DNA from 4 places in the Streptomyces sp. NPDC050997 genome. Region 2 is predicted to be linked to each of the others. Evidence: riboswitches for the same ligand, from Rfam matches in the RefSeq annotation. Region 2 holds a riboswitch; each other region holds the start of a gene.
What was found. A riboswitch is a leader RNA that binds a small molecule or an ion and turns the genes downstream of it on or off. The one in region 2 is predicted to bind S-adenosylmethionine.
Positions count from the first base shown of each region.

Region 1: it holds a riboswitch for S-adenosylmethionine, as region 2 does, so the genes downstream of both, AB0H86_RS17850 (amino acid ABC transporter permease) here and AB0H86_RS08985 (putative leader peptide) in region 2, are expected to answer to the same signal.
Region 3: it holds a riboswitch for S-adenosylmethionine, as region 2 does, so the genes downstream of both, thrC (threonine synthase) here and AB0H86_RS08985 (putative leader peptide) in region 2, are expected to answer to the same signal.
Region 4: it holds a riboswitch for S-adenosylmethionine, as region 2 does, so the genes downstream of both, AB0H86_RS24075 (aminotransferase class V-fold PLP-dependent enzyme) here and AB0H86_RS08985 (putative leader peptide) in region 2, are expected to answer to the same signal.

Region 1 is NZ_JBFAGK010000007.1:73,422-75,615, forward strand. It holds gene AB0H86_RS17845 (glutathione S-transferase C-terminal domain-containing protein) at 1-752, shown strand, start outside; SAM riboswitch class IV at 818-922, shown strand; gene AB0H86_RS17850 (amino acid ABC transporter permease) at 1,277-2,194, shown strand, end outside.
Region 2 is NZ_JBFAGK010000003.1:511,220-513,413, reverse strand. It holds gene AB0H86_RS08995 (DUF1684 domain-containing protein) at 1-437, opposite strand, end outside; gene AB0H86_RS08990 (hypothetical protein) at 434-766, opposite strand; gene AB0H86_RS08985 (putative leader peptide) at 915-1,031, opposite strand; SAM riboswitch class IV at 1,061-1,170, opposite strand; gene AB0H86_RS08980 (hypothetical protein) at 1,342-2,194, shown strand, end outside.
Region 3 is NZ_JBFAGK010000020.1:144,051-146,244, forward strand. It holds gene AB0H86_RS34545 (glucosyl-3-phosphoglycerate synthase) at 1-944, opposite strand, end outside; SAM riboswitch class I at 1,132-1,272, shown strand; gene thrC (threonine synthase) at 1,290-2,194, shown strand, end outside.
Region 4 is NZ_JBFAGK010000010.1:270,230-272,423, reverse strand. It holds gene trpD (anthranilate phosphoribosyltransferase) at 1-732, shown strand, start outside; SAM riboswitch class IV at 807-923, shown strand; gene AB0H86_RS24075 (aminotransferase class V-fold PLP-dependent enzyme) at 1,100-2,194, shown strand, end outside.

The DNA.
Region 1 (2,194 bases), on a different contig from region 2:
ATCTGTCACCCGTCTGTTCCGACGGCCTGCGCATCGCCGTCGTGCACGCCCTCCTCGGCCTCGCCGACGCCTGTCCCGTGACCTGTCTGGACGCCGTGCCCGACAGTTCCGACGGCGGTCACTCCGCGCTGCGTCCGCTGTACGACGCGAGCGCGCACCGGTACACCGGCCCGGCCGTCGGGCCGGTGCTCAGCGACGACTGGTCCGGGCGGATCGTGAGCACCCACGCCCCGGACATCACGCGCGACCTGGCCCGGCACTTCGGCGCCGGGCGGCCCGCGCTGTACCCGTGCGGGACGGAGAGCGAGATCGAGGCCGTCGAGAGGATGTGCGCCCGGGACATCAACGAGGCCGCGCAGCGCGCGGGCCGGGCCGGAGCCGACGCGGCGGAGCGGGCGACCGCCCTCGACACCCTGCTGGCCGCGCTCGGCGTGCTGGAGCGCCGGCTGGCCTTCCAGGACTACCTGATCAGCGACCATCTCACCTTCGCCGACGTCGAGTTGTGGGTCACTCTGGTGCAGCTGGACACCGTGCACCGCAACCACCTCGACGCCGCCGCGGTGCACCGCGTCGCCGGACACCACGCCCTGTGGGCCTACGCCCGCCGCCTGGCCGCCCACCCGGCCTTCGGCGCGCACCTGGACCTCGACGGCATCGCCCGCCGGCACCACGCCCACTGCCGGGGCCTGGAGGCCGCCGGAGCGGCCGTGCAGATCCTCGACTGGGCCGCTCACGCGGCGCGGGGCGTGTGACCCGTTTCAATGGGCGGACCGGCGTTGACATGCGTTCCGGCGTTTGTCTTAACTTGCGGCCAGAAGGTCATGAGCGTCAGCGACAAGCCCTGGCTTGCTGACCGGCAACCCTCGCACGCGGTGGGGTGCCCCAGGTGACGACCGGACCGAAGTTTCGGTAAGTGCGAGGCCCACAGGGCCGGAAGAGTGACGGTGACGCCATGTACGCAGCTCCCAGGACGGTCACGCGCCGCCCTCAGGGCTGCGTACTGTCGTACACGACCCTCCTCGTCGCCGACCGAACCGTTGATCTGCTGCGCGTGAACAGCGCACTGTGTACCGCACCGGGCCGTGCCCGCTGTCGGGGCTGAACTCCTTCCCCCAGCCCCAGCGTTCCTGACGAACACCGCCCGCGCGGTGTTGCCGATGTCCGCCCAGCCCCCGGTTCCGTGCATTCCCGTGTGTAGCGTCCCCGTCGCAGAGCGGCCGTCGGCGCACGCCGTGTTCGCCGCGTCCGAGGGGTCCCGACTCCGCCGGAGCCCTCCATGAGTGAACCCCCAGGCGCCGCCGTGTCCCTCGCCGAGGCACCGCCACCCACCGACACCCCGTCACCCCGCCTCACGGCACAGCGAGTTCTGCCGCTGCGCCGCCCGGGCCGCTGGATCGCCACCGCGGTCGTGCTGGTCCTGGCGGCCCAGTTCGTCCACGGCCTGGTGTCCAACCCGTTCTACCAGTGGGACCGTTTCGGCTACTGGTTCCTGCGGCCGACCATCCTCGACGGGCTGTTCATCACCCTCGAAGTCGCCGCCTACAGCGCGGTGTTGGGTCTCCTCGGCGGCATCCTGCTGGCCCTCGCCCGGCTGTCGCGCAGCCCGGTGCTCCGAGCGGTCAGCTGGACCTACGTCTGGGCGCTGCGGTCGATCCCGCTGATCGTGGTGCTGCTGTTCCTCTACAACTTCAGCGCCCTGTACCAGACGCTCAGCGTGGGCGTCCCCTTCGGACCGGCCTTCTTCACCTTCGACGAGTCCCGGCTCGCCACCGACATGGTCGTCGCCGTCATCGGGCTCAGCCTCAACGAGGCGGCGTACGCGGCCGAGGTGGTCCGCGGCGGCATCCTCTCCGTCGACCAGGGCCAGCACGAGGCGGCCTCCGCGCTCGGCCTGCCGAAGGGCTACCAGTTCCGGAAGATCGTCTTTCCGCAGGCGCTGCGCTCCATCACCCCGAACTACGTCAACCAGCTGATCGGCCTCATCAAGAGCACCTCGCTGGTCTTCTACGTGTCCCTGCTCGACCTGTTCGGCAGCGCGCAGACCATGGGCGCCACCTACCCCGGCGACATCGTGCCGCTGCTGCTGGTCGTCACCGTCTGGTACCTGCTCCTCACCAGCGTCGTGTCCGTCATCCAGTTCTACGTCGAGCGGTACTACGCCCGGGGTGCCACCCGCACCCTGCCGCCGACGCCG
Region 2 (2,194 bases):
CGGCCGGTCACCGCCCAGCGGGGGTGTGGCGGGTAGGCGGGCGTGCCGGTGAAGGCGGTGCGCAGTGGGGTGTCCGGGTGCCGGGGACGGACGATGTCGTGTCCGCCGCGCTTGGCCACCTCGATCACGGCGTCGCCCCAGACCGCGTTGACTCCACCGCGCTCCGGGAACACCCCGAAGCGGTGCTCGCCGTGGACGGGGGCGCCGTCGACGACCAGTTCCTCGCCGTCGTCGAGGACCACGACGACCCCGTCGGCGCCGGTCGACCAGGCGCCCGGAGCGTCCGGGAAGCGCTGCGGCTCGTCGCCGAGCCAGTGCAGGCCGGTGATGGCGAGGAACCCGTGGGGGTCGGCGAGTCGTGCCTCCTGAGCGGTGTGCCACTCCTGCCAGTCGCGGGTGAACGCGTGCAGGTCTGCGGTGGTGTCCTGGACGGTCATGCGTGCTCCTTCGCTTCCAACGGCTCGGATGCGGCCGTGGCGTAACGGCCGCCGGGGATCGTCGCGAGCATCTCGCGGGTGTACGCGTGGCGGGGTCGGGAGAAGAGCTTCTCGGCGGTCCGCACAATCAACTGCTGTGTCTGGTCGACCAGTTGCTTGCGCTTGGTTGCGTCGGTGGTCGCCGCCTGCTGGGCCAGCGGCGAGTCCAGCGGGCCGGCCGGCAGACGGTAGAAGTTGGCCGGCTTCGTGGAGAACGAGCTGCGCAGGATGTCCGGGTCGGCGCGGGTCACGTTGCCCCACGCGGCATCGACGTGCGTGTCGGCGCGCACGGGTGCGTGCGGACAATGGAGACGCGTGGATGGTGTTGCTCCCGAGGAAGAGCGACACGGTTCACGAGGGGGAGACGTGAAAAGAAAGAATTCTGCCGCGGACGTCAAAACCGGCGGTGAACGTCCTCAGACAGCCGACGGGACGCAGTCAGCCATGACACAGGCAGCTGCTGGTGCGCCGCAGGTCGATGTGGCGTCGGCGGGAGAATCGGGAGAGAGCCGCCGCGATGGAGGGAGTCGAGACGCTGCTGTGCCGCACGCTCATTCCTCCGTGTCCCAGGCCCCTGCCACGGGGCCACGCGCTTGCCAGGTCGGCGACCCGGCCGGGCTTTCACCTGGAGCACCCCACCGCGTCGGAGGGTTGCCGGTCAGCGAGCCAGGGCTTGACGCTGACACTCAATGCCATTTGAAACTTTAGCTATCGCCGCCGTAATCCGTCAACGGTGGGAGGTGAGAGGTGAGTCGGACAATACGCGGCGGCGAATCGCAGGTGCCGGACGATGCCGCGGATTTCCCGGTGCCACGCCGATTGAGGCGGCAGGGGACTGTCAGTGGCCGGTGGCAGGATCACCGGCATGGTCTTTTTACGTACGACTCCGCCGCGGCCTGTAGATGTGACCGCGGTCGTTCCTGAGCTGGCTTCGTTGGCGCGTCCTGCGATTCGGCTGCATCCCCGCCCGGGGTCGCCTTCGGTCAGGGAGAGCTCGGTCGGGGGGCCGTTGCTGTGGCCGGCCGAGGAGCCGTGGCCGCACTGTGAAAGCTCGCACCGGCACTTTGACAGTTGGTTCCGCCAGTCGCCGGCCATAGTGCGCCTTGAGAGACGCATGCGGGCCCGGTGGCACCCTGATTCCGGTGCTTTCGAGCCAACGCCCGAGGAGGAGGCTCTCAAGGAACGGAGCGCCGCGAGACTCGCGGAGCGACTCGCTGTCAGCCCTCCGCCCGCGGAGTGCCCCGTCCCCATGTTGCCCGTGGCCCAGCTGTATCTGCGCGACATATCCCTGTTGCGGCCGCCCGGCCAGGCCGATCTGCTCCAGATTCTCTGGTGCCCCTACGACCACCATCCGGACAACAAGCCGTCGACCGCGCTGTTCTGGCGGTCCGCCGCCGCGGTCGTCGACATCCTCGCCACACCGCCGGAACCGTACGAGGCGAACTATCCGGGCTATGTGCCCGAGCCGTGCGTGCTGGCACCAGAAGCGATCACCGAGTACCCCGACAGCCTCGATCTGAGCCCGGAGATGCGCCTGATGGTGGAGGACCGGAGCAGATGGCAGGCAGCCGGCGTGGGCGTGGACAGCGCCTACGCGGACCATCCGCGGGACTTCTATGACTGTGAGCTGGCTGACGCCCCCGGCTGGAAGGTCGGCGGCTGGCCCCCGTGGGGCCGCACCGACCCGTACCGCCGATACTGCACTGTCTGCGATGTGC
Region 3 (2,194 bases), on a different contig from region 2:
CAGGCGACCTTCCGTGCCGCGTACTCCGCGATCTCCGCCATCGGCGGACGCTCCTCCGTGTCCACCGAGTAGGTGCGTGGCTCGAAGCCGTTCCCGCTCCGTTCGAACTGGGTGAGGGCGGGCCGGATGAGGTGGCCGCGGGCCAGCCGGAGCTGGGCCGTGCGGTAGATCGCGGCGGACATCCGGCCCAGCGCCTGTCCGTCCTGGTGACGGTGCAGGCGCACGCCGACGTCGACCTGGGCGAGGGCGTCGAGGCCCACCAGGTGCAGGGCGTCGACCAGCATCCCCAGCTCGACGCCGTACCCGACGGGGAACGGCAGCTGTTCGAGGAGGGAGCGCCGGGCCGCGTACTCGCCGCCCAGCGGCTGTACGAATCCGGCCAGCTGCGGCCAGTGCATGTTCAGCAGCGGGCGGGCCATCAGTTCGGTGACCCGGCCACCCTGGCCGGCCGCGCCGCCCAGCGGACGGTCGTACATGCCCTTGACCAGGTCGACCCCGGGGTCGGTGAGCAGCGGGCCCACGATCCCGGAGACGAAGTCGGAGGAGAACTCCTTCAGGTCCGCGTCGATGAAGCACACGATGTCGCCGCCGGTGACCAGGAGCGAGCGCCACAGCACCTCGCCCTTGCCGGGGACGGTCGGGACGCGGGGCAGTATGTCGTCGCGGTGGACGACCCTCGCCCCGGCCGCGGCGGCCACCTCGGACGTGCGGTCGGTCGATCCCGAGTCCACGACGACGATCTCGTCGACGAGCGGGACCTGCCGCATGAGGTCATGACGGATCACGGCGACGATGTCACCGACCGTCTCCTCCTCGTTCAGTGCCGGCAGCACCACGCTCACCGACTGGCCCGTGGCGCGTTTCGCTGCCATGATCTTGTGGAGCGGGCGATCGGTCTTCGACCAGGAGCGGGTGCTCAGCCAGCGCTCGACTTCGTTCAGCACAGTGCGCGGCTCCTCTGCGTTCTCTCGGCGAGCTGCGATCCATAATCCCGTACGGGACAAGGGATCCGTCTCGCGGTTCGGACGGCTGTCTCAACTGTCCTGGCCTTCGGTTACAGTCTTGGACAAGGCTGATGACCATCGCATGTCGCGGGTCGTCGACTCGTTTCACCGATCAACAACTTCATACCGCTCATCCAGAGGGGCAGAGGGATACGGCCCGTTGAAGCCCCGGCAACCCTCCAGTCGGTTCTCGTCACCAGCGAGGCTCCCGACTAGGGAAGGTGCCAAATCCGTCTCACGGCGAAGTGCGTCGTGGGGAAGATGAGGAGAAAGGGCCTCGCCTCCATGGCTGTGCAGACTGCTGCAAGCACCACGAACACCGTAGACCTCGGCCCCGCCGCCGCGCTGAGCTGCCGCGAATGCGGTCACCGCGTGCCCCTCGGCCCGGTCTTCGCGTGCGAGGAGTGTTTCGGCCCGCTCGAGATCGCTTACGACTTCTCCGCCTACGACGCCGAGGAGCTCCGCAAGCAGATCGAGGCGGGACCCGCGAACATCTGGCGTTACGCCCCGCTGCTGCCCGTCCCGGCGGACGTGGCGGACAAGCCCAACATCAACCCCGGCTGGACCAAGCTCGTCAAGGCCGACAATCTGGCCCGTGAGCTGGGCGTCGACGCCGGCAAGCTCTTCGTCAAGGACGACTCCGGCAACCCGACACACTCCTTCAAGGACCGGGTCGTCGCCCAGGCCATCGAGGCCGCCCGCGTCTTCGGCTTCACCACCCTCTCCTGCTCCTCCACCGGCAACCTCGCCGGTGCGGTGGGCGCCGCCGCGGCCCGGGCCGGCTTCCGTTCCTGCGTGTTCATCCCGCACGACCTGGAGCAGGGCAAGGTCGTCATGGCCGCGGTCTACGGCGGTGAGCTCGTCGGCATCGAGGGCAACTACGACGACGTGAATCGTTTCTGCTCCGAGCTGATCGGCGACCCTGCCGGCGAGGGCTGGGGCTTCGTCAACGTCAACCTGCGGCCGTACTACGCCGAGGGCTCCAAGACGCTGGCGTACGAGATCTGCGAGCAGCTCGGCTGGCAGCTCCCGGACCAGCTGGTCGTACCGATCGCCTCCGGCTCGCAGCTCACGAAGATCGACAAGGGTCTGCAGGAGCTGATCAAGCTCGGGCTCGTCGAGGACAAGCCGTACAAGATCTTCGGTGCGCAGGCCGAGGGCTGCTCGCCGGTGTCCGTCGCCTACAAGGC
Region 4 (2,194 bases), on a different contig from region 2:
GTGATCGCGGGCACCGGGGCGAAGGTCGTCAAGCACGGCAACCGGGCGTCGTCCTCGGCGAGCGGGTCCTCCGACGTGCTGGAGAAGCTCGGCATCAACCTGGACCTGTCGCCCGAGGGCGTGGCTCGGGTGGTGGAGGAGGCCGGGATCACCTTCTGCTTCGCGGCCAGGTTCCACCCCTCGATGCGGTTCGTCGGCGGGGTCCGGCGGGATCTGGGGATTCCGACGTCGTTCAACCTGCTCGGTCCGCTGACCAACCCCGCCCGGGTCACCGCCTCGGCGATCGGCTGCTTCGACACCCGGATGGCGGGGCTCATCGCCGGCGTGCTGGCCGAGCGCGGCTCGTCCGCGCTGGTGTTCCGCGGCGACGACGGTCTCGACGAGCTGACCACCACGGCCACCTCCCGGGTGTGGATCGTGCGCGACGGCAAGGTCACCGAGGAGTCCTTCGACCCGCGGCACGTCGGCCTCGAACTGGTGCCGGTGCAAGCGCTGAGAGGCGCCGACCCCTCCTACAACGCCGAGGTCGCCCGCCGCCTCCTGGACGGTGAGCACGGGCCCGTACGGGACGCGGTCGTGCTGAACTCGGCGGCGGCGCTGGTGGCGCTGGAGCCGACCGGGGCGCCGCTGACGGAGCAGATCCGGGCCGGGATGGAAAAGGCGGCGCACTCCATCGACTCCGGCGCGGCCAAGCGGACGCTGGAGCGCTGGGCGGCGGCCAGCAACGCGTGACGACGACGTGGCGACATCCCGCGATCCGGACACGGGTTGCGGGACCACGATCACGTCACGTACGTTTTTGACCAGGTCATGAGTGACAGTCATGAGGCCCCGGCCGACTGTCCGGCAACCCTCCGTCCGTGGCGGGGTGCCCCGGGTGAAGACCAGGCCGTAGGCAGCGAGGTCTGCGGCAAGCGCGGACCCTCGCACTCTTCTGAGTGAGCACCAGGGGTCCTGGTCGTCGAGGAGACTTCCGTGAGCCGGCGAATGCGATAGGGCCGCAGAGCCCCGCCTCCGCACCCCCTTTTCTCACCTTCACCCACGCTTGAGCCGTACCCGCTCGCGTGGTGATCTCAGCTGCGTCTCACGGGAGTTCGCCATGTCTGTCCCCACCGCTGTCGCCGCCCAGTCCGTTTGTTCCCCGCTGCCCGTTCTGGGGCAGGATGTCACCGTCCCGCTCGTCACCGGTGGCGAGGTCACCTACGCGGCACTCGACTACGCGGCCAGCGCGCCCGCCCTGCAGCGCGTCTGGGACGACGTGGCGGCGTACGCGCCCTACTACGGCAGCGTGCACCGCGGCGCCGGCTACCTGTCCCAGCTCTCCACGGACCTCTTCGAGAACGCCCGCCGGACCGTCGCCGAGTTCCTGGACTGCCGCGCCGACGACCAGCTGATCTTCACCCGGTCCACCACGGACTCGCTCAACCTCCTCGCCGCCGCGCTTCCGGCCGACTGCCAGGTCTTCGTCTTCGAGACCGAGCACCACGCCTCGCTGCTGCCCTGGCAGGACGCCCGGGTCAGCTACCTCGACGCCCCGCGCACCCCCGAGCAGGCGGTGGCCACCCTGGAGCGGGCCCTCGCCGAGCGAGACCCGCACGGCCCGGCCCTGGTGTGCGTGACAGGCGCCTCGAACGTCACCGGAGAGCTGTGGCCGGTACGGGAGCTGGCGGCCGCCGCCCACGCCCACGGCGCCCGGATCGTCCTGGACGCCGCCCAGCTGGCCCCGCACCACCCGGTCTCGGTGCGGGATCTCGACGTCGACTGGATCGCCTTCTCCGGGCACAAGCTGTACGCCCCCTTCGGCTCGGGTGTCCTGGCCGGACGGGCCGACTGGCTGATCGCGGCCGACCCCTACCTCGCGGGCGGCGGCGCCAGCCGCAAGGTCACGCGACGCGAGGACGGGGGAGTGGACGTGGAGTGGCACAAGAGCGCCGCCCGGCACGAGGCCGGTTCGCCCAACGTCATCGGCGCCTACTCCATCGCCGCCGCCTGCAAGGCGCTGACGGAGGCCGGCTTCGACACCCTGGTCGCGCGTGAGCGGCACCTGATCGAGAAGGTCCGCACCGGCCTCGCCGAGGTGCCCGAGGTCCGGGTCCTGTCCCTGTTCGGGGACGACGCCCCCCGGGTCGGCGTGATCTCCTTCGTCGTCGACGGCTGGAACAGCTCCCACTTCGCCGCCGCGCTCTCCGCCGAG